Regions from separate parts of the Pseudoalteromonas sp. SCQQ13 genome, predicted to be linked through region 4. Evidence: predicted binding sites of a transcription regulator. Region 4 holds the regulator's gene; each other region holds the start of a gene.

Region 1 (4,786 bases), on a different contig from region 4:
TAAGCTTGCTGTCTTGCTTTGCTATGTCGCATAACCAGTCGCCAAATACATTAGAAAATGTAGCCGCACCGGGTTTTGATTTAGGTAAACTTGATGTATTAGGATCAAACTTAGGTACGCCGTGATAGCCAATAGGGTCGGCTTCAGCGGGTTTATACCCTTTGCCTTTTTGGGTTTTTATATGCAGTAATTGCGGGCCTTTTAAGTTACGCATATTACGCAGCGTATCTACTAACATGTTTACATCATGGCCATCAATTGGGCCAATATAATTTAGGCCTAATTCTTCAAAGAAGGTACCAGGGATCATCATCCCTTTAATATGCTCTTCCATTTTACTGGCAAGTTGCTTAACTGGTGGCACACCCGAGAGTAGTTTTTTACTACCTTCGCGAATGTTAGTATAAAAGCTACCCGATAAAATACGGGCAAAGTGATTTGTTAACGCGCCAACGTTTTCAGAAATCGACATTTCGTTGTCATTTAAAATGATCAACATATCTGATTTTACATCACCTAAGTGGTTCATGGCTTCAAACGCCATGCCTGCTGTAATAGCACCATCGCCTATAACGGCAACCGTTTTGCGTCCTTTACCTTCTTTTTGCGCAGCAATAGACATGCCCAACGCAGCTGAAATAGAGGTACTAGAATGGCCCACACTAAACGTATCGTATTGGCTTTCTTCGCGAAATGGGAAAGGGTGCAAGCCATCTTTTTTACGAATGGTGTGCATTAAATCGCGACGCCCGGTGAGTATTTTGTGTGGGTAAGCTTGATGGCCTACATCCCATACAAGGCGATCATCTGGGGTGTTATACACATAATGTAGTGCCACAGTGAGCTCTACGGTACCTAAACCAGACGCTAAATGCCCGCTACTTTGCGATACCGAGTTGAGTAAGTAGTCACGCAACTCATGGCTAAATGCAGGAAGCTTATCTTGTGCTAAGTCTCGCAAGTGGGCTGGTTCGTTAACCAAATTAAGTAATGGATACTTGCTGCTATCAAGTGTCATGGTTTTATATATGTCCTTCGCTAACATCAACTAACTGTGCAAACGCGTTGTTTGAGTTATTTGATGTTCAGTAATAATTTTAGTGCTAAGTTGCAATACATTTAAGCCGTGTTTAGTGGTCACGTTCAATTAAATAGTTAGCTAGTGACGCTAAAGCACTGGTATCGGCGTCTATATTTGCTAACGCTGCATGGGCTTGTTGTATTAAGTTTTGCGCTTTTTCTTTAGCGCCTAGCATACCTAATAAAGCGGGATATGTCGCTTTATTCGCAGCGATATCTGACCCTTGAGGCTTACCTAAAGTAACGGTATCGCCTTCTACGTCTAAAATATCGTCATGTACTTGAAATGCAAGCCCTATGGCATAGCCAAAAGTGGCTAAATTTTCTAACGTGTTTTGACTAACATTGTTCGAGCACAAAGCCCCCAGTGTAATTGCACAGCTTATTAGCGCACCGGTTTTTAACTTATGAATACGCTCAAGTTCAGCCACGGTTATTACTTTATCAGTAGCTGCAATATCAAGCCCTTGGCCTGCCACCATACCTTGTAACCCAGAGGCATGTGCCAGTTCAGCAATCATTTTAACTTGAGCTTGAGCACTACAGTTAAAATTATGCTTGGCGATTAACTCAAATGCTAAAGCTTGCAGTGCATCACCGGCTAAAATTGCGTGTGCTTCGCCGTACACGATATGACAGGTTGGGCGTCCGCGACGTAATTCATCATCATCCATAGCTGGTAAGTCATCGTGAACTAACGAGTAGCTATGAATACATTCTATAGCTGCAGCAAGTACGTCTAAATCTTGTTTATCTGCGCCGAGCATTTTACCCGTTGCGTAAACCAAAAAAGGACGCAATCTTTTGCCGCCATTCATTAAACTATAATGGGTGGCGGCTTTTATGGTCTCGTCAGTATTAAGCGATTGGTCAAAATAAAGGTTAAGAGTATTGGCTACATCAGTTTGAGCATGTGTAATAAGTTCTTTAATAGTCACGGCTATTCCATATCATTATCAAAGTCGGTTAATACAGACTTCTCATCTTTGCCCATTAAAATAGCCACCTTTTGCTCAGCTTGTTGCAACTTACTAGACGATGCGCCTGCTAAAGCAATGCCACGCTCAAACTGTTTTAATGACTGCTCAAGCGATAAATCACCTTGTTCCATTTCACTAACGATTGTTGTTAATTCTTCTAGTGCTTGCTCGAAACTTAAGTTTTCAGGTTTTTTAGTCGCCATCTTTATTTCAACTTACATAATAAATTTAGAAGTCAATTTTAGGGGGAATGCTAAACTAGGTCAAAGGATGAAATGGTTTTTTCGTTAATAAACGTTTTATGTTTTAAAAAATTGATAATTAGATAGATAACACAAGTTGATCTAGAATAGTGCTTAATCCAGCTTTTTATGTTTATCTATAAAAAATGGCTTAAGCAATTCAGTATCTTGCCGATAAACAATTAATAACAAACGTTTGCATATAAAAGCAAAAACTTTTGGAGGGAATGTGGATTTAGCAACCATTATTGGGATCCTTGGCGCAATTGGCTTAATTGTCATGTCCATGTTTATGAGTAGTAGCGGTGAAATGGCTATGTTTTACAACACGCCCTCTGTTGTAATCGTATTTGGCGGTTCATTATTTATCGTTTTATCAAACTTTACTATGTCACAGTTTTTTGGCATAGGTAAGGTGGTTACCAAAGCGTTTATGTTTAAGCTTGAGTCGCCAGAAGAGTTAATCGAAAAAGCAGTTGAACTTGCAGATTCAGCACGTAAAGGCGGGTTTTTAGCACTTGAAGAGGCAGAAATACCGAATCCATTTATGCGCAAAGGCGTTGACATGCTAGTAGATGGCCACGACGCAGACGTAGTGCGGGCCACACTGCAAAAAGATATTTCATTAACTACAGCACGGCATGAGTCGGGTGCTACTTTATTTAAATCTTTGGGTGATATAGCCCCAGCAATGGGAATGATAGGCACCTTAATAGGCTTAGTTGCGATGTTATCTAATATGGATGATCCTAAAGCAATTGGTCCGGCTATGGCGGTGGCATTGTTAACCACATTATACGGCGCATTTTTAGCTAACGTAGTCGCTATTCCTATTCAAACAAAATTGGAGCTGCGTAAAGACGAAGAGGCAATGAATCAACGTTTAATTTTAGATGCGGTTTTAGGTATTCAAGATGGTCAAAATCCAAAAGTAATAGAAGGTATTTTGAAAAACTATCTTGCTGAATCAAAACGTAAAGTAAACACTGAGGATTAACTATGTCTGATCAAGAGTGCAAGTGCCCACCCCCAGGTTTACCTGCGTGGATGGGGACATTCGCAGATTTAATGTCGCTATTAATGTGCTTTTTTGTGCTCTTGCTTGCGTTTTCTGAAATGGATGTACTTAAATTTAAACAAATTGCCGGTTCGATGAAATTTGCATTTGGTGTACAAAATAAAATAGAAGTTAAAGATATTCCCAAAGGCACATCAGTTATTGCTATGGAGTTTACTCCGGGCAAGCCAGAGCCTACCCCAATTGAAACAATTCAACAGCAAACGGTAGAAATGACCCAGCAAATGTTAGAGTTTCAGGCAGGTGATGAAAGCTCAGCAGGCGGAAGGCAAGAGCAGCAGGGCGATAAACGTGGTGGCGAGTCGCGTAGTACTTCCAAAGAGCAAGCATCGGAGCAAGCAATTTCAGCGGCCGATCAACAGCAAACAAACGACTTAGTTAAAAAAATCGCTCAGCAATTAGAAAAACAAATAATTGATGGTGCCATAGAGCTTGAATCATTAGGGCAGCAAATAATTATTCGTATTCGTGAAAATGGCTCTTTCCCTTCGGGTAGCGCATTTTTACAACCTAAGTTTAAACCCATTATTCAAGAAATTGGCGTGCTATTAAAAGATGTGCCTGGAGAAATTACCGTGTCTGGGCATACTGACGATTTTCAGGTTTCAAACGAGTTATATATTAATAACTGGGATCTTTCATCTAAGCGTGCAGTTGCAGTAGCCAGTGAGCTGCAAAAAGTAGTTGGATTTGATAAAAATAGAATGATGGTAGTAGGGCGTGCTGAAACCCGGCCGTTAGTGCCAAATGACAGCAATGAAGATCGCCGTCGTAATCGTCGCGTTGAAATATCTATTTTACAAGGAAAGGCCAAAGAGTCTGATCCTATCGATGTAAGGTAGCAGTCATTTTATTAAAAACACACTTGGTTTAAGCAAACTAAGTGTAATTGATTACAGGTGACTTTTAGTCAAAATTGACTAAAAGTCACCACCTCAGCCAAATACCTCAGAGTTGTTAAATAGTACGGTTTAATAAAAACATCCCACGCTGTGAATTGATATGCTAAACTACTGTGTATATAAACAGTAAAAGAGCTTGCTTATGAAACTCTATATTGCCGAAAAGCCGTCATTAGGGCGTGCTATTGCCGACGCGTTACCAAAACCGCACAAAAAGCACGATGGCTACATTGAAGTTGCAAATGGTGATTGCGTATCTTGGTGTATTGGTCATTTGCTCGAGCAAGCCGAGCCCGATGACTATGATGAGCGCTTTAAAAAGTGGCAGTTTGAGCACCTACCTATCATTCCTGAGCAGTGGCAATTAAAAGCAAAAACTAAAACTCGCAAGCAACTTACTGTGTTAAAAAAGCTAATCAAACAGGCTACAGCACTAGTGCATGCAGGTGATCCCGATAGAGAAGGGCAATTACTTGTCGATCAAGTTATTGAAGAAGCCAAAAT
Region 2 (4,786 bases), on a different contig from region 4:
CGATGCAAGCGAAGGCTTTGTAACATTTAAAGTAAATTACTTTTACCAAAACCTATATTGCGAGTTGCACGAAAAGTCGTTGTTTATTAAACAAGATGGGCAGTGGCGCTACCTTGAAGGCACACTATTTCCGGTAGCCGATATTAAAATAAGCAGAAATGACAACTGCCCTTGCCAAAGTGGCAAAAAATATAAAAAGTGTCATAGCGTATAACAAACTGCAGCTGTGCGGTGAGTAAAGTAGGTAATTACAGGCACATGCCTAGGGTTGGCTGTTACAGGCGATGTGTATGGCTAAAATAAAATTTTACTTTCGAGCAACTATTGGCAATTTACATACCTATAGGCCTGTGTTAATAACTGCTCTACCGTATATTTTGGTATTGGGTTCGCTGCGCTTTAAAAGCACACTGTATTTCGCCCTTGTGCTTTAGCGGCGTACATTTTTTTATCTGCGCGTTGCAAAATATCCATGTTGCCTTCGTCTGATTGCAATAACGTAGCTCCACCTATACTTATAGTGACAAATTCAAACTCTGAGTACTTATGTAAAACACCTAAGCCATATATGTTATTTTTAATTTTTTCAGCAACACAGCGAGCGCCTTCCTCGTTGGTATGGGGTAGCACAACCACAAATTCTTCGCCGCCATATCGGGCAACAAAATCGCTTGGCCTTTGCAGGCTGTTAGCGATTGTTTGAGCAACTAAGTGTAAAACAACGTCGCCTTCTACGTGTCCATAAATATCGTTGTATTGCTTAAAGTAATCAATATCCATAAGTAATAAAGCATATTCTGTATTCTCTCTTAATGCACTCAATTGTATTTTATTAATATGAGTATCAAAATAACGACGGTTAAACACTTTAGTTAAGTCATCCAGAAACACTTTTTGACTTAATAAGTCATGTTGCAGCTTAATAGTTAAGTGCGCCCTTACTCTTCTGTATAAGGTTTCTGGGTTAATCGGTTTTTGAATAAAGTCTACCGCGCCCGCTTCCCAGCAGTCCTCTTCTTGATTTTCAAAGGAGGTAACAAATATAACGGGAATGTCTTGGGTTTGTGTCGTCGTTTTAAATTTTAAACAGGTTTCTATACCGCATATGCCATTCATTGAAATATCCAGCAGTACGATATCGGGAGTATTAGATTTACATATTTCAACTGCTTCTTCACCGCTGTTGGCGGTGTTAACAATAAAGTGCTTTGATAATATTTTTTTCAGTACAATTAAGCTAAGTAACTGATCATCAACAATGAGGACTTTTGAGGCTTTAAGGCTAAGTTTTAAATCGCTATCGGCATAATTTAATGGCATAAATACTACTGTTTTCTATAATTATCAACTAACACAGTATAATACAGTCTTATGTTATGCAAATGTATTAAAGTTGGGGTTTTTAATCAAACTTACAACCAAATATAAAAATGGCGATACAGAGTTGTTGTTAATTGTTTTAGAAAATCACGGCCATAATTTTCAGGGTAATACTGAAAGTAATGCTTGTACTTGAATGCTCAAGGTTTAAATCGCGTTTGTATAAACGTACAAACAAAAAATGGGCCACTAGGCCCATTTTAAAAATTACGCAAATTACTTTATAAGCGTCTTATTCGTCGTCATCCAAATCTGGTTGTTGACGTTGAGCTGGGCGCGCTAATATTTCTACATAAAAAGAAGTTAAGCTTTGCTTTTCTATTTCGCTTATATGATTACTAAGCTCTGCAACGTGCACTACTTGTGCATCTTCAGCGGTATTACCAAACTTACAATCAAACGCCCAGTAATCAGCATCGAGTGGTAGAGTTTTGTTACGCTCTCTTTTCAAATATTTTTTCACTTCATGCTTTGCGGCGTCAACCATACGAGGATATTTGATTTTCTCGTGATTTAGCGTGAATATTTTCTTCATTACGTTCCTAATTACCTTGGTTTAATGATAACGGCATTTAATGTCATACCATTTGAGCCTATTATAGCAATTGCATTTAATTTTTGGATGCTTTTTTTATATTAAATCAATTATTAATCCATTAATAAAATAAAGTATCGCTAAAATGCGCTTAAGTGTAGAGAGTTAGCGGCTTTATATTACAGACAAGTAACTTAATAGTTAGAGTGATGGCGCAATCGTTTGCCAAGTTCTATTAATATGATTGGTTATTGCAATATCAAAGCAGTTACAGCGTACGCTTTATAATTAAGCGCTTACTAAATGCAATGGGTGGTGAAGCGCATCATTATTTAGGCTTTCGTAAAAGGCAGCAGCATCGAGTTGCGGGTTAGATAGTTGCGTTTGTGTGTTATTTATACGCCTGCGCACTGCTAATTCACAATTATCACGCACCTGAAGCGGAATATGGCTTACATCATCTCTTATAAACAATGGTTCAGGGTTTAAACAGTGATTTAATTTAATATCGCTCATTCCAGCGCGTTCCCCTGCTTGCATTAATAGTGAGGCGTTAAACTGCCCTATCAAGATATCAAACTTATCTGGCGCTAAAAGTTGCTTTGGACCTGCTCCTATTTGTTTGCGAAGGGTATCTTCGCCAACAGTTGAATCTTCAATTTCTGTTTTTGGTAAATGGAATTGGCTAAAATCGAGTGCATCATGAGATAGCATAGCGAGTAAAAGCGCAAACTCTCCTCGGCGCTTTTCATGCACACTTTTATTAAGTCGAGTGTTGAGCTGACTCTCTGTGATTAACAAATCACCGATTTGCATAGACTTTAGCCGATTGAAGTAAGTAATACCTATTTATCGGCTTTATTTCATTTTTCTTTAGCTTTTTTCTTTACTTAAATACGATGTTTGCTATTATCAGCGCCGTTGCATTGGAGGGGTTCCCGAGCGGCCAAAGGGATCAGACTGTAAATCTGACGGCTCAGCCTTCGCTGGTTCGAATCCAGCTCCCTCCACCACTTTTCTTACCGCTAAGTTAAGTGGGGCCAAATGTAACAAAATTAGTGTGGAGGGGTTCCCGAGCGGCCAAAGGGATCAGACTGTAAATCTGACGGCTCAGCCTTCGCTGGTTCGAATCCAGCTCCCTCCACCACTTTTCTACTTATTTTCTACTTATATAGTTACTACATTCCTTGTTAGTAATCTCCGTGTTTTTTCTTAGTTAAACATTAAAATACCCATTGTAAACTCATACCATGCTGTTTTAGCCATAACGTACTTGCTTTATAGTCGGGACAAAATTGTGCTACGCGCTGCCAAAATGCTTTGCTATGATTTAAATGTCGTAAATGCGCCAGCTCATGCACTATTACATAATCAATAATGCTATGCGGTGCACCAATCAATAATAAGTTAAATGTTAACGCCCTTTTACTATTACAACTTCCCCATTTGCGTTTATAAACTGCAATATTTAAATCGTTAGGCAGCGCTTCTTGCATCAGCGTGCAAAAGTCATTAAGTCGCATTTCAATGTATGCGGTTAACTGCTCTTTTAAATACGCCTCTAAAAGTAATTGGTACTTTTGCTGCTGATGCTTAACACGAGCAGAAACGGTAATAAGCAGGCCATCTTGTTGGCGCTCCACTGTAGAGGTATTGCCTTGCTGAAACGTTAAATTAATTGCTTCTGAAAAAACCCAGATCTTTTTGTCCTTAAGTGGATACTGTTTTGTATCAACCAAAGTAAGCTGTTTTTGCAGCTGCGCCTCAACCCATGATTTTTTTTCTAATAACCAGTTATCGAGCACTTTTTTTTGTACGTGATGGGGGGCATATACCGTCACATTTTGATTATGCACTTTAATAGCAACGGTCTTTCGTCGGGTACTTATTTTTAGTTGGTAGGCAAACAAATTAATCTCTCACACTATACTAGCTAGGGGCTACTTTTCGTCTAATGGTTAGTTAATGCCGTGTTGTTTATTTATAGCTTAATAAGCAATCATAAAATTAACGGTTTATTAATTAATTAATTCTATTAAACTACACGATTAAAATGCCTATTTAGAGCCGCCATGTTATCAGCTTTCTTTATTACTGACCAAGATCCTAGTTTAATTATAAACGGGGTTTACGATCCTCTCTTGGTTTCTCTTTCAGTTTTAATAGTGATATTTGCCGCTTTTTTTACTACAAAACTCATTGATTTAGCTAAAAAAACTACTTTCCCAAGCTATCAACGTTTAGCTACTGTAACCGCTGCAGCTGTTTTTTCTGCGGGTATTTGGAGCATGCATTTTATTGGTATGTTGGCTTTTTCTTTGTGTACTAACATTAAATATAACCCAACTATTACCTTACTCTCTTTTATACCGGCATTTTTAGCGTGCCAATACGCTGTATCTATACTGGTAAAAAGTAATGGTAACTTTAAAGTATTAGCTGTTTGCTCAGTATTATTAGGCTCGGGTATTGGCACTATGCATTACAGTGGTATGGCAGCGATGGAGCTTGCGCCTATGCTACGGTATGACCCAGTTATGTTTGGGTTGTCTATTTTAGTGGCCGTTGCCCTATCGTTTATAGCTTTATATAGCCACTTTAACCTTGAAAGAATTTTCCCTCGGTTATCACAGTTACAAATTCGTTCAACCAGCGCCGTTATATTAGGCTTTGCTGTTACTGGTATGCATTATATGGGTATGGCAGCAACCCGTTTTGTAGCAACTTCCCCACTAATTTACGCAGACGAAAATGCGTCTGCTGGGCTTACATTTGTTGCAATTGCGGTTGCCACTGCAACTGTTGCAATAACCAGCGTGGTTGCTGTAATTAATGGCATGGTACGCTATAAACTGCTGCTTGAAGAAAAGT
Region 3 (4,786 bases), on a different contig from region 4:
GCATTGTTTTAAATTTGAACCGGTTGCACACGCAATTGAAGAAAATCTACCTGCAGGTGCGGTGTTTATAAAAAATCACGTTAACTTTTTAGGCGGCGTGTCGCCACAAACACAAAGTAACTTGAGCCTAGCGTATTTAGTTGCTAAAAAGCACGGGCAAGCTGATACGATTACAGACAAGATTTTTAAAAGTATTCATGTTCAGCGCGCACCACTGACTGAAATTAAAGATTTAAAAAAATTATTAGATATAAATGGCATTAGTAGCGATACGTTTGATCAAGATATTGCCAGTATGCCAATTATTGCAGCTGAACAAGCAATGCAAGATAAACAAAATAAATACTCAAAATTAGGTGCGTTAACAGGCGTTCCTACTTTTATTGTAAACGACAAATATAAAATCAATCTAAATACCATCAAGAGCCAAGAAGAGCTTGATGAGTTAGTTTCATTTTTACTCGCACTATAAATTTTTGGAGCCATATAATAATGATAAAATTAGTTAAAGCAGGTTTACTTGCTGTATTACTACCTTTCGCTGCAACAAGTTTTGCAGCAACCTTTGAGGAAGGTGTACATTATGAGGTTGTGTCTGAGCGCGCAACTAAAAAACCAGAAGTGAAAGAGTTTTTCTCATTTTACTGTCCTGCGTGTAATAACATGGAGCCACTGGTAGCCGAGATTAAACCAATGCTCGATAAAGGCGTAAAATTTAAAAAGAGCCATGTTGATTTTGTTGGCGTACGCGATACCGAGCATCAACAAATGATCAGCCAAGCGTTAGCAACGGCTGAAGTGTTACCACAAAAAGATAAAATTATTGCGGCTATCTTTAGTCACATTCATACAAAGCGCGCAAATTTTAATGAATTAGCCGACGTAAAAGATGTGTTTGTAGCGCAAGGGGTTGATGGTGATAAGTTCGATAAGTTATTTAAAAGCTTTTCGGTACGTACATTAAGCTCAAAAATGAAGCGTGACCAAGATTACTTTAAAGAGAAAGGTGCATTGCGTGGCGTACCTACTTTTATCGTAAATGGTAAGTACAAACTACTTCTAGGTCGCGAATCGGGTATTAGCGAACCAGCAGATATCACTAAATTAATTAACTACTTAGCAAGCAAGTAAAGTTAACCCCATAAAAAAAGCTCCTAAGGAGCTTTTTTTATGGGTAATTTTTAGCTGCTTATTTTAAGTATTCTTTTTTTGTAAAAATACACCCGACTCAATATGGTGCGTATAAGGGAACTGATCAAAAATCGCAAAGCGTTTAACTTCATGGGTGCGGGTTAAGTGATCAAGGTCGCGCTCTAGTGTCTCTGGGTTACACGAAATATAAATAATACTTTCGTAATTTGCTACTAAGTCACACGTTAGGGTATCCATACCGGCACGTGGCGGATCAACTAAAATGGTTTGGCAATTGTAGCTATTTAAATCTATACCTTCTAAACGAGAAAAACTGCGTTCGCCATTCATGGCTTGAGTAAACTCTTCGCTCGACATACGAATAATATCTAAATTGTCTACCTTGTTTTGCGCTATATTGTACTGCGCTGAGTGTACCGACGACTTTGATATTTCGGTTGCTAGTACTTTATTAAACGAGCCCGCTAACGCAATAGAAAAATTACCGTTACCACAATAAAGTTCAAGTAAATCATTTTTAAGTGGCTTACATAAGTCTTGCGCCCACTCTAGCATTTTAATATTTACTTTGGCATTTGGCTGGGTAAAGCTGTTTTCTACCTGCTGATATATTAGTTCTTGGCCATTCACGTTTAAGCGTTCGGTAACGTAGTCATCACCAAGCATTTCTTTTTGTTTGCGGGCACGGCCAATAAAGTCAATTTTATACTTACTGCTTAACTTTTCTTTAAGCGCGTTAATTTCACTCAGCCAATGCTCATCAAGTGGCTTGTGATATAACAGACTCACTAAAATCTCACCGCTTAGCGTAGATAAGTAATCAATCTGAAATAGTTTACGACGCAAAATTTCACACGACTTTAAATTATCAATCATTACTTGCATCACTTCACCTACCAAAGGAGCGGCAGGGTCAAAGCTATCAACGCGAATTTTGTCTTTAGTTTGTTGATCAAACATTATATGAAACAGATCGTCACCATCGTGCCATACTCTAAACTCAGCGCGTTGGCGGTAGTTAATCGGCTCTGAGCTAAATACCTCAAGTTTATCCACACCAAAACGTTGAAATTGGGCAGCAATACGCTGTTCTTTTTCGCTTAACTGCGCATCGTACTGTGTGGTGTCTATTTTAATAACTGCCATTAACGCTATAACCTTATCTTTGAGAGCTGTTTATCGGCGCTATTGTAGGGAGCGAGATGTATTTGTCTAGTTTTGATGAAATATATATTGGTTTTTTTTTGAGCATCTAGCTACAGAAATAACTTACAGTGCCGATAAGTAAGGCAAGCATAGATAGGAGTCGGATCATGAAAATCGGTAACTTTGGCTTTGTTCCAAACCACAATATTAATAAATACGGTAATAAAGGGGCTTTACAGCAACCTACAATACAGTCGCCTCAAGATAACTATCAGCAGCGCGGTAAAGAACTTGCTGCCAAAGTGCTCGGTGACAAAATGGCTCAAGCTCTTGGCTTACCGATAAGCGAGCCGAAAAAAGATAAACCGCTTTTTGATTTTGATGAAATCGTTAAAAACGTTTTAGACTTCGTTACCAGTGCAGTACGTAAAGCAAAAGCCAATGGTGCCGACGATGAAAAACTCAAAGGTATGTTAGGTGATGCTCGAAAAGGTGTGCAAATAGGGATTGATGACGCGGTTGATGAATTAAAAGGCAATGGCGTGTTTAACGACGATATCGCACAGGGTATTAATAAATCTAAAGAAGGCATATTTAATGGCCTGGACAAATTTGAAGACGATTTATTTAATCCTAAACCCGCCAGTGTCTCTGTTAGCCAAGCTCAGTATGCAAGTTTAAGTAACAAAGCAGAATATAAATTTACTACCGCCGAAGGAGACGAAGTGAGTATTAGTTTTGCTGATGCTTATGAGTCACAATCAGCCAGTCGTTATCAGCAAAATGGGAATAGTGAATCTTTTGTAAGTGAGTCGTCGCAGTCTCGTGAGTTGTCATTTTCTATGTCGGTTAATGGCGATTTAAATGAGAATGAACAGAAGGCGATTAATGAGCTAATGGCTGACTTACAAAGTGTAAGTAGCACCTTTTTCAGTGGAGACTTAGACAAAGCATTTGAAGAGGCGCAAGCACTAAGCTTAGGCAACGAACAGCTGGTGGCTTTTTCAATGGATTTACGACAAACCAAAACAGTCGCTACAGTTAAAGGTTACGAAGAGTACAAGCCAGTTCCTGAAAAAGCAGTAGCTGATAAATTAGCGCCGTTTAACGACGACTTAAAAGCTGTGTTTAATAAAGCCACAGAGCTGGGCATACAAAACCAGTTATCGGGTATTGTGCAGTGGTTAAATCAAGATCAAGCAGAAATAGATAAATTGGTAGATTACACCAAAGCTATGTTCGAAAACCTTAATCAATTAAATGCAGCAACGGACGAGCTAGCCAATCAACAATAGTTGTACCACTAAACTACTTTCTTTTATAAAAATCACATGGCAAACTGCCGTTCTTAACTTAGAGTAAGGACAGTAGTTTGTCAGCGCACATAATGGTTTTTGATTCAGGTATTGGTGGTACTACGGTACTTGAACATATTCAGCAAAGTATTCCAGATGCGCAATACAGCTATTTTATGGATAATGCGCTATTGCCATACGGCGCTCAGTCACAGCAAACGATTATTAACCGCTTATGCGCACTCATTCACTTTATTAACCAGCAAGCGCTTAATGTAGATTTAATTGTTATTGCATGTAACACCGCCTCTACTTCTGCGCTTGGGGCAGTGCGCCAAATTACTACTATTCCTATAGTGGGGGTGGTACCGGCGATAAAACCTGCTGCGCAACTTACACAATCTAAACATATCGGCCTACTGGCAACTCCAGCAACTATATCAAGTCCCTATACGCGCACACTCATACAGGAACATACCAACAATATAGCAGTTAGCTTATATAGTAGCGTTGAACTAGTTACTTTAGCCGAGCGTCTGTTTTTTGAACAAAGTTTAGATACAACTAAACTACACCAAGAACTCGATCGTTTAAACATAGATCAGTCTATAGATGTATTAGTATTAGGCTGTACGCATTTTCCTATTTTGGCAGAGCCGATTAGTCAGTACTTTAATAGGAAAGTGCAGCTACTTGATTCAGGTGCAGCGATTGCTAAGCGAGTTCATTACTTAATTAGCCAGCTTAATTTAACGAATAACAATATTGCAGATACAAAAAAGCCGCTGCAATATTATGCAACGGCTAGTGTGAGTAGTAAGTTAGCTGTAAAGCTAGTTACACTGATTGATCCGGCTCAGAACGAAGAGCGTTAGAATCATCTTCTTGTTTTTGTTTTGCTTCACGTACCTTTAAGGTACGTTGTTGGAACTCGCTATCGTTTAACTGCGCTATTGCATTGTCGGCATCAGCTTGCGCCATTTCAACAAAACCAAAGCCACGACGCTTACCTGTATTTTTGTCCTTTAATAAGCGAACGTTGAACACTTTGCCTTGCTCTTCAAATAAAGCACGTACCACACCTTCGTTTGCACGATAAGGAAGGTTACCAACATAAAGCGTTTTGGTTTTTACTTCGGCTTCTACTACACCGTCAGACGACATCGCAGCAATAACAATACCACCAATGAGCA
Region 4 (4,786 bases):
CAGGTATAGACACCTCAGAGCATTATCAAGAGCCGGTCGCTAAACAACGCCCTACAAATATGTTTGCGCGTGAAGAAGCTGCGCAAGCACGCCCACAAACGCAAGCTGACAGCTTAGGTTTTGATGACCTAGACCGTGATTTTGATGAATTAGACACGCCAGTTGCGCAAACACACACGACTAAAAATACCGAAAGTGAAGCAATGAGCACAATGCGTGAAGAAATGAACGCAATTCGCCAGTTATTAGAGCACCAAGTGTCGGGTTTAATGCAGCAAGATATGGCGCGCCGTGACCCAACGCGCGCATGCATGATTGACCGCTTAGTAGGCATGGGAATCGATAAAGAAGTTGCTGAGCAAATGGCTTGTTTTGTACCTGAAGATGTTCCGCGTCAGCAGGGCTGGAAAGCGCTGTTAACTATGGTTGAAGATCAGATGCAAACCACGAATAACGAAATTTTGCGCCAAGGTGGTGTTTACGCATTAGTTGGCCCAACCGGTGTGGGTAAAACCACTACAGTGGCTAAGCTCGCGGCATTAGGTGCACAAAAATATGGTGCTGATAAAGTAGCGCTAATTACTACCGATACTTACAGAATTGGTGCTTACGAGCAGCTTGCAACATATGGCCGTATTATTGGCTGTGGGGTTAAACAAGTTAAAGATGCGAACGAACTGGCTGAAGTGTTATATCATTTACGTAACAAGCGCTTAGTACTTATAGATACCGCAGGTATGAGCCAACGTGATTTACGTTTAACTGAGCAGTTAAATACATTAATGCGTAATCAGCGTGTGGATATTCGTAATTACTTAGTATTAAGTGCCACTGCGCAAATAAATGTGTTACAAGAAACCGTAAGACACTTTAAAAAAGTACAGTTAAGCGGTTGTATTTTCACTAAACTCGACGAATCATTAAGTTTAGGCGAGATAATTAGTATTGCGATTCAAAATCGCCTGCCAATAGGGTATCTTACTAATGGTCAACGAGTACCTGAAGATATTCGAGTTGCAAATGCAGAAAAACTAGTGAAAAAAGCTGAGCAATTATATTTAAAGAGAACAAAAGTACAACATTCACGACACCAATCAGTGGCGTCGAGCACAGTAGAGATGTATGATTAACACAGTATTAGATCAAGCAAGCGGCCTGCGTAAAATGAGCAAAAATAATAATAACGGCGTTAAGGTTATCGCCGTCACTGGCGGTAAAGGTGGCGTTGGAAAAACAAATGTATCGTTAAATACTGCGATCGCTTTAGGTCAGCAAGGCAATAGAGTGTTAGTGCTTGATGCCGATTTGGGTTTAGCCAATTGTGATGTAATGCTTGGACTACGTGTTGAGCGTAATTTATCGCATGTGTTATCTGGCGAATGTGAGCTTGATGAAATACTAGTAGAAGGCCCCGCTGGGATAAAAATAGTACCAGCGACTTCGGGTTCACAAAGTATGGTTGAGTTGTCGCCTGCAGAACATGCTGGGCTTATTCGTGCTTTTAGCGAACTCAATACTGATTTTGATATATTAGTTGTTGATACCGCTGCCGGTATATCGGATATGGTGCTGAGTTTTTCTCGCGCTGCACAAGATGTTTTGGTTGTGGTATGTGACGAGCCTACTTCAATAACCGATGCCTATGCACTGATCAAAGTATTAAGCCGCGAACATGGCGTGTATAAATTTAAAATTGTTGCCAACATGGTGCGTTCATTACGCGAAGGGCAAGAGTTATTTGCAAAGCTATCAAAGGTTACAGACCGATTTTTAGATATATCAATGGAGCTGGTTGCAACCGTTCCTTATGATGAAAATATGCGCAAAGCAACACGTCGTCAAAAAGTAATTGTTGAACTGTTTCCTAGTTCTCCTGCTGCACTTGCCTTTAAAACATTAGCAACAAGAATAACAAAGTGGCCAATACCGAACCAGCCTTCGGGTCATTTAGAATTTTTCATTGAGAAACTCGTTAACGGCTAACTATGACTACATTGGTGAATAGAGCTATGGGATATGAATCAACACAAAATTTAAATATGATTGTTGAAAAGCATGCTTCATTAGTAAAAAAAGTAGCATGTCATTTAATTGCTCGTTTACCCCCTAGTGTACAACTCGATGATTTAATTCAATCAGGAATGATAGGATTAATAGAGGCGTCAAAAAACTTTGATGCCACTAAAGGCGCTAGTTTTGAAACCTTTGCGGGTATTCGTATTCGGGGCGCTATGCTTGATGAAATGCGCCGTGGAGACTGGGCTCCTCGCTCAGTACATCGTAAAAGCCGCCAAGTTATAGAAGCTATTTCAGCATTAGAAAGCAGCCTGAATCGTGAACCTACAGACAGTGAAGTTGCCCAAAAGCTTGAAATTACACTAGAGCAATATCATCATATTTTAACCGATGTTAATTCCAGTAAAATCTTAGGAATAGAAGATTTAGGTATTGATGAGGATGTTATAACACCTGTTGGGCACGATTTAGCACTAGACAAACCCTTTAATAATGTTAAAAATGAAAGGTTTAATGAATCTTTATTAAGTGCAATTAACTCCCTACCAGAGCGAGATGCAATGGTGCTTTCGTTGTACTATAACGATGAAATGAATTTAAAAGAAATTGGACAGATACTCGATGTAAGTGAGTCGCGTGTAAGTCAGATACATGGTCAGGCGATGATTAAGCTAAAAGCAAAAATCAATGACTGGATAAATTAGAAGTAAGTAAATACAGGTTTAGGCCTCACTGGAGGATGTTTTGGATAAAAACATAAAAATTCTTGTTGTTGATGACTTTTCAACGATGAGACGTATTATTAAAAACCTATTGCGTGATTTAGGGTTTACCAATGTTTTAGAAGCAGATGATGGCTCAACTGCTTTACCTATGTTGCAAAATCAATCATTTGACTTTGTAGTAACAGATTGGAATATGCCGGGCATGCAAGGTATTGACTTGTTAAGAGCAATACGCGCAGATGACAAATTAAAGCATCTTCCGGTTTTAATGGTTACTGCAGAAGCTAAAAAAGAGCAAATTATTGCAGCAGCCCAAGCAGGTGTTAATGGTTATATTGTTAAGCCATTTACTGCGGGTACATTAAAAACTAAATTAGAAAAAGTGTTCGAACGCTTAGGTTAATAAGGGGAGAGGCTTATGTCAGCACCTGCTGCGCCTCAGATTACTTTAGAGCAAGCACGTCAGCTGGTCACTTTTTTAGAAAACGGTGAGCAACATAAAGCTGATCAGTTAATTTTAGAAACTGCTTCTCAAGAACAATCATATTTGTTTGCAGAAGTAGGTAAATTAACGCGCCAGTTGCACGAGTCTTTAAAGGGTTTTGAGCTTGACACCCGCATAACAGATTTAACCACTGATGCCATTCCGGATGCTAAAAAGCGACTTAATTATGTCATAGAAATGACAGAAAATGCCGCCAACAAAACCATGGATGCGGTTGAAGCGAGCCTGCCTTTAGCCCAGCAATTAGCTGATGATATTTCGCATATCAAGCCAACCTGGGATCGGTTAATGAGCCGCGATCTTGAACTTGGTGAATTTAAAACATTGTGTCATAGCATTGATAAATTTATGAACAGCTCGCATCTTAAAACCGATGAGTTGCAAGTATTAATGACTAATGTGTTAATGGCTCAAGATTATCAGGATTTAACCGGGCAAGTAATTCGCCGTGTTATTGAGCTGGTACGCGAAGTTGAAGAAAGTTTAATTCATCTGTTAACTGCGTTTGCAGCACAAGATGAAAACGATAACCAAGAGCAACAAAAAACAGAAAACTCGATTGCCGCACAAGCATTAGCAGGCCCAGAAGGCCCTATTATTGATAAAGAATCGCGTGATGATGTTGTATCTGATCAAGACGAAGTTGATGATCTTTTATCAAGTTTGGGCTTCTAATAGGAGAGTAACTGCATGAGCTTTGAAGTCGATGAAGATATATTACAAGATTTTTTAGTTGAAGCTGGAGAAATCCTTGAGCTTTTATCTGAACAATTAGTTGAACTGGAAAATAACCCAGAAGATACTGAATTATTGAACGCTATTTTTAGAGGCTTTCACACTGTTAAAGGTGGCGCGGGCTTTTTAGCGATGTCAGAGCTGGTAGATGCCTGTCATGGCGCAGAAAACGTGTTTGACTTACTGCGTCAAAAAGTGCGAACAGTTAACTCTGAGTTAATGGATGTTATACTTCAAGCACTTGATACTATTAACGAAATGTTTGCTACGATTAAAAATCGTGAGCAACCAGAGCCTGCCGATCCTCAGTTACTCGAAATATTACATAAATTAGGTTTACCCCCCACAGAAGAAGAGCTTGGTGGTGACACTATTGCGCCAGTAATAACGCAAGATGCTAATTTAGATGATGACCCTTTTGCATTTGATGAGTTGTTTGATGCACCCAGTGCAGCAACAAACGCTACAGCAAACGATGCGCACATTGATGAAATTAGCGAAGATGAATTCGAAAACTTACTTGATGAACTTCATGGCAAAGGTAAAGGCCCTGCAATAAAAGAGTCATTAAGTAATAGCAGCGACTTAAGTGGCGATATTACCGACGATGAATTTGATAGCTTATTAGATGAGCTTCATGGAGTAGGAAGTTTTGGTGCGGTAAATAAAACCCCAAAACCTCAAGCAGCTCAAAGTCCGGCTGCTAGCACTAACGATGATGAAATAAGTGACGATGAGTTTGAAGCTTTACTAGATGAGCTACATGGCAAGGGAGCGGCGCCAAAATCTAAAGAAAGCGCGGCAA

Evidence for each region. Region 4 encodes FliA, which starts transcription of late flagellar genes. Its sites were predicted from a motif close to CTAAAGNTNNNNNNNNNNNNGCCGATA; they were not measured.
Region 1: a site for FliA is predicted at 2,453-2,479, ahead of pomA (flagellar motor protein PomA). Genes of this name have one in related genera too.
Region 2: a site for FliA is predicted at 2,766-2,792, ahead of I6F41_RS14420 (VC2046/SO_2500 family protein). Genes of this name have one in related genera too.
Region 3: a site for FliA is predicted at 2,409-2,435, ahead of I6F41_RS17290 (DUF5610 domain-containing protein). Genes of this name have one in related genera too.

What each region holds. Positions count from the first base shown of each region.
Region 1 covers NZ_JADYXG010000022.1:4,305-9,090, reverse strand. The annotation lists gene dxs (1-deoxy-D-xylulose-5-phosphate synthase) at 1-1,018, opposite strand, end outside; gene ispA ((2E,6E)-farnesyl diphosphate synthase) at 1,131-2,018, opposite strand; gene I6F41_RS15390 (exodeoxyribonuclease VII small subunit) at 2,021-2,263, opposite strand; gene pomA (flagellar motor protein PomA) at 2,532-3,299, shown strand; gene I6F41_RS15380 (flagellar motor protein MotB) at 3,302-4,222, shown strand; gene I6F41_RS15375 (DNA topoisomerase III) at 4,425-4,786, shown strand, end outside.
Region 2 covers NZ_JADYXG010000019.1:33,844-38,629, reverse strand. The annotation lists gene I6F41_RS14435 (YchJ family protein) at 1-214, shown strand, start outside; gene I6F41_RS14430 (GGDEF domain-containing response regulator) at 400-1,320, opposite strand; gene I6F41_RS14425 (DUF6172 family protein) at 1,613-1,915, opposite strand; gene I6F41_RS14420 (VC2046/SO_2500 family protein) at 2,204-2,731, opposite strand; tRNA gene I6F41_RS14415 (tRNA-Tyr) at 2,844-2,928, shown strand; tRNA gene I6F41_RS14410 (tRNA-Tyr) at 2,978-3,062, shown strand; gene I6F41_RS14405 (M48 family metallopeptidase) at 3,139-3,825, opposite strand; gene I6F41_RS14400 (MHYT domain-containing protein) at 3,988-4,786, shown strand, end outside.
Region 3 covers NZ_JADYXG010000033.1:545-5,330, reverse strand. The annotation lists gene I6F41_RS17305 (thiol:disulfide interchange protein DsbA/DsbL) at 1-472, shown strand, start outside; gene I6F41_RS17300 (thiol:disulfide interchange protein DsbA/DsbL) at 493-1,131, shown strand; gene trmA (tRNA (uridine(54)-C5)-methyltransferase TrmA) at 1,195-2,298, opposite strand; gene I6F41_RS17290 (DUF5610 domain-containing protein) at 2,466-3,593, shown strand; gene murI (glutamate racemase) at 3,671-4,468, shown strand; gene I6F41_RS17280 (RNA recognition motif domain-containing protein) at 4,431-4,786, opposite strand, start outside.
Region 4 covers NZ_JADYXG010000003.1:144,543-149,328, reverse strand. The annotation lists gene flhF (flagellar biosynthesis protein FlhF) at 1-1,130, shown strand, start outside; gene I6F41_RS04030 (MinD/ParA family ATP-binding protein) at 1,123-1,983, shown strand; gene I6F41_RS04025 (RNA polymerase sigma factor FliA) at 2,010-2,720, shown strand; gene cheY (chemotaxis response regulator CheY) at 2,761-3,144, shown strand; gene I6F41_RS04015 (protein phosphatase CheZ) at 3,160-3,921, shown strand; gene I6F41_RS04010 (chemotaxis protein CheA) at 3,937-4,786, shown strand, end outside.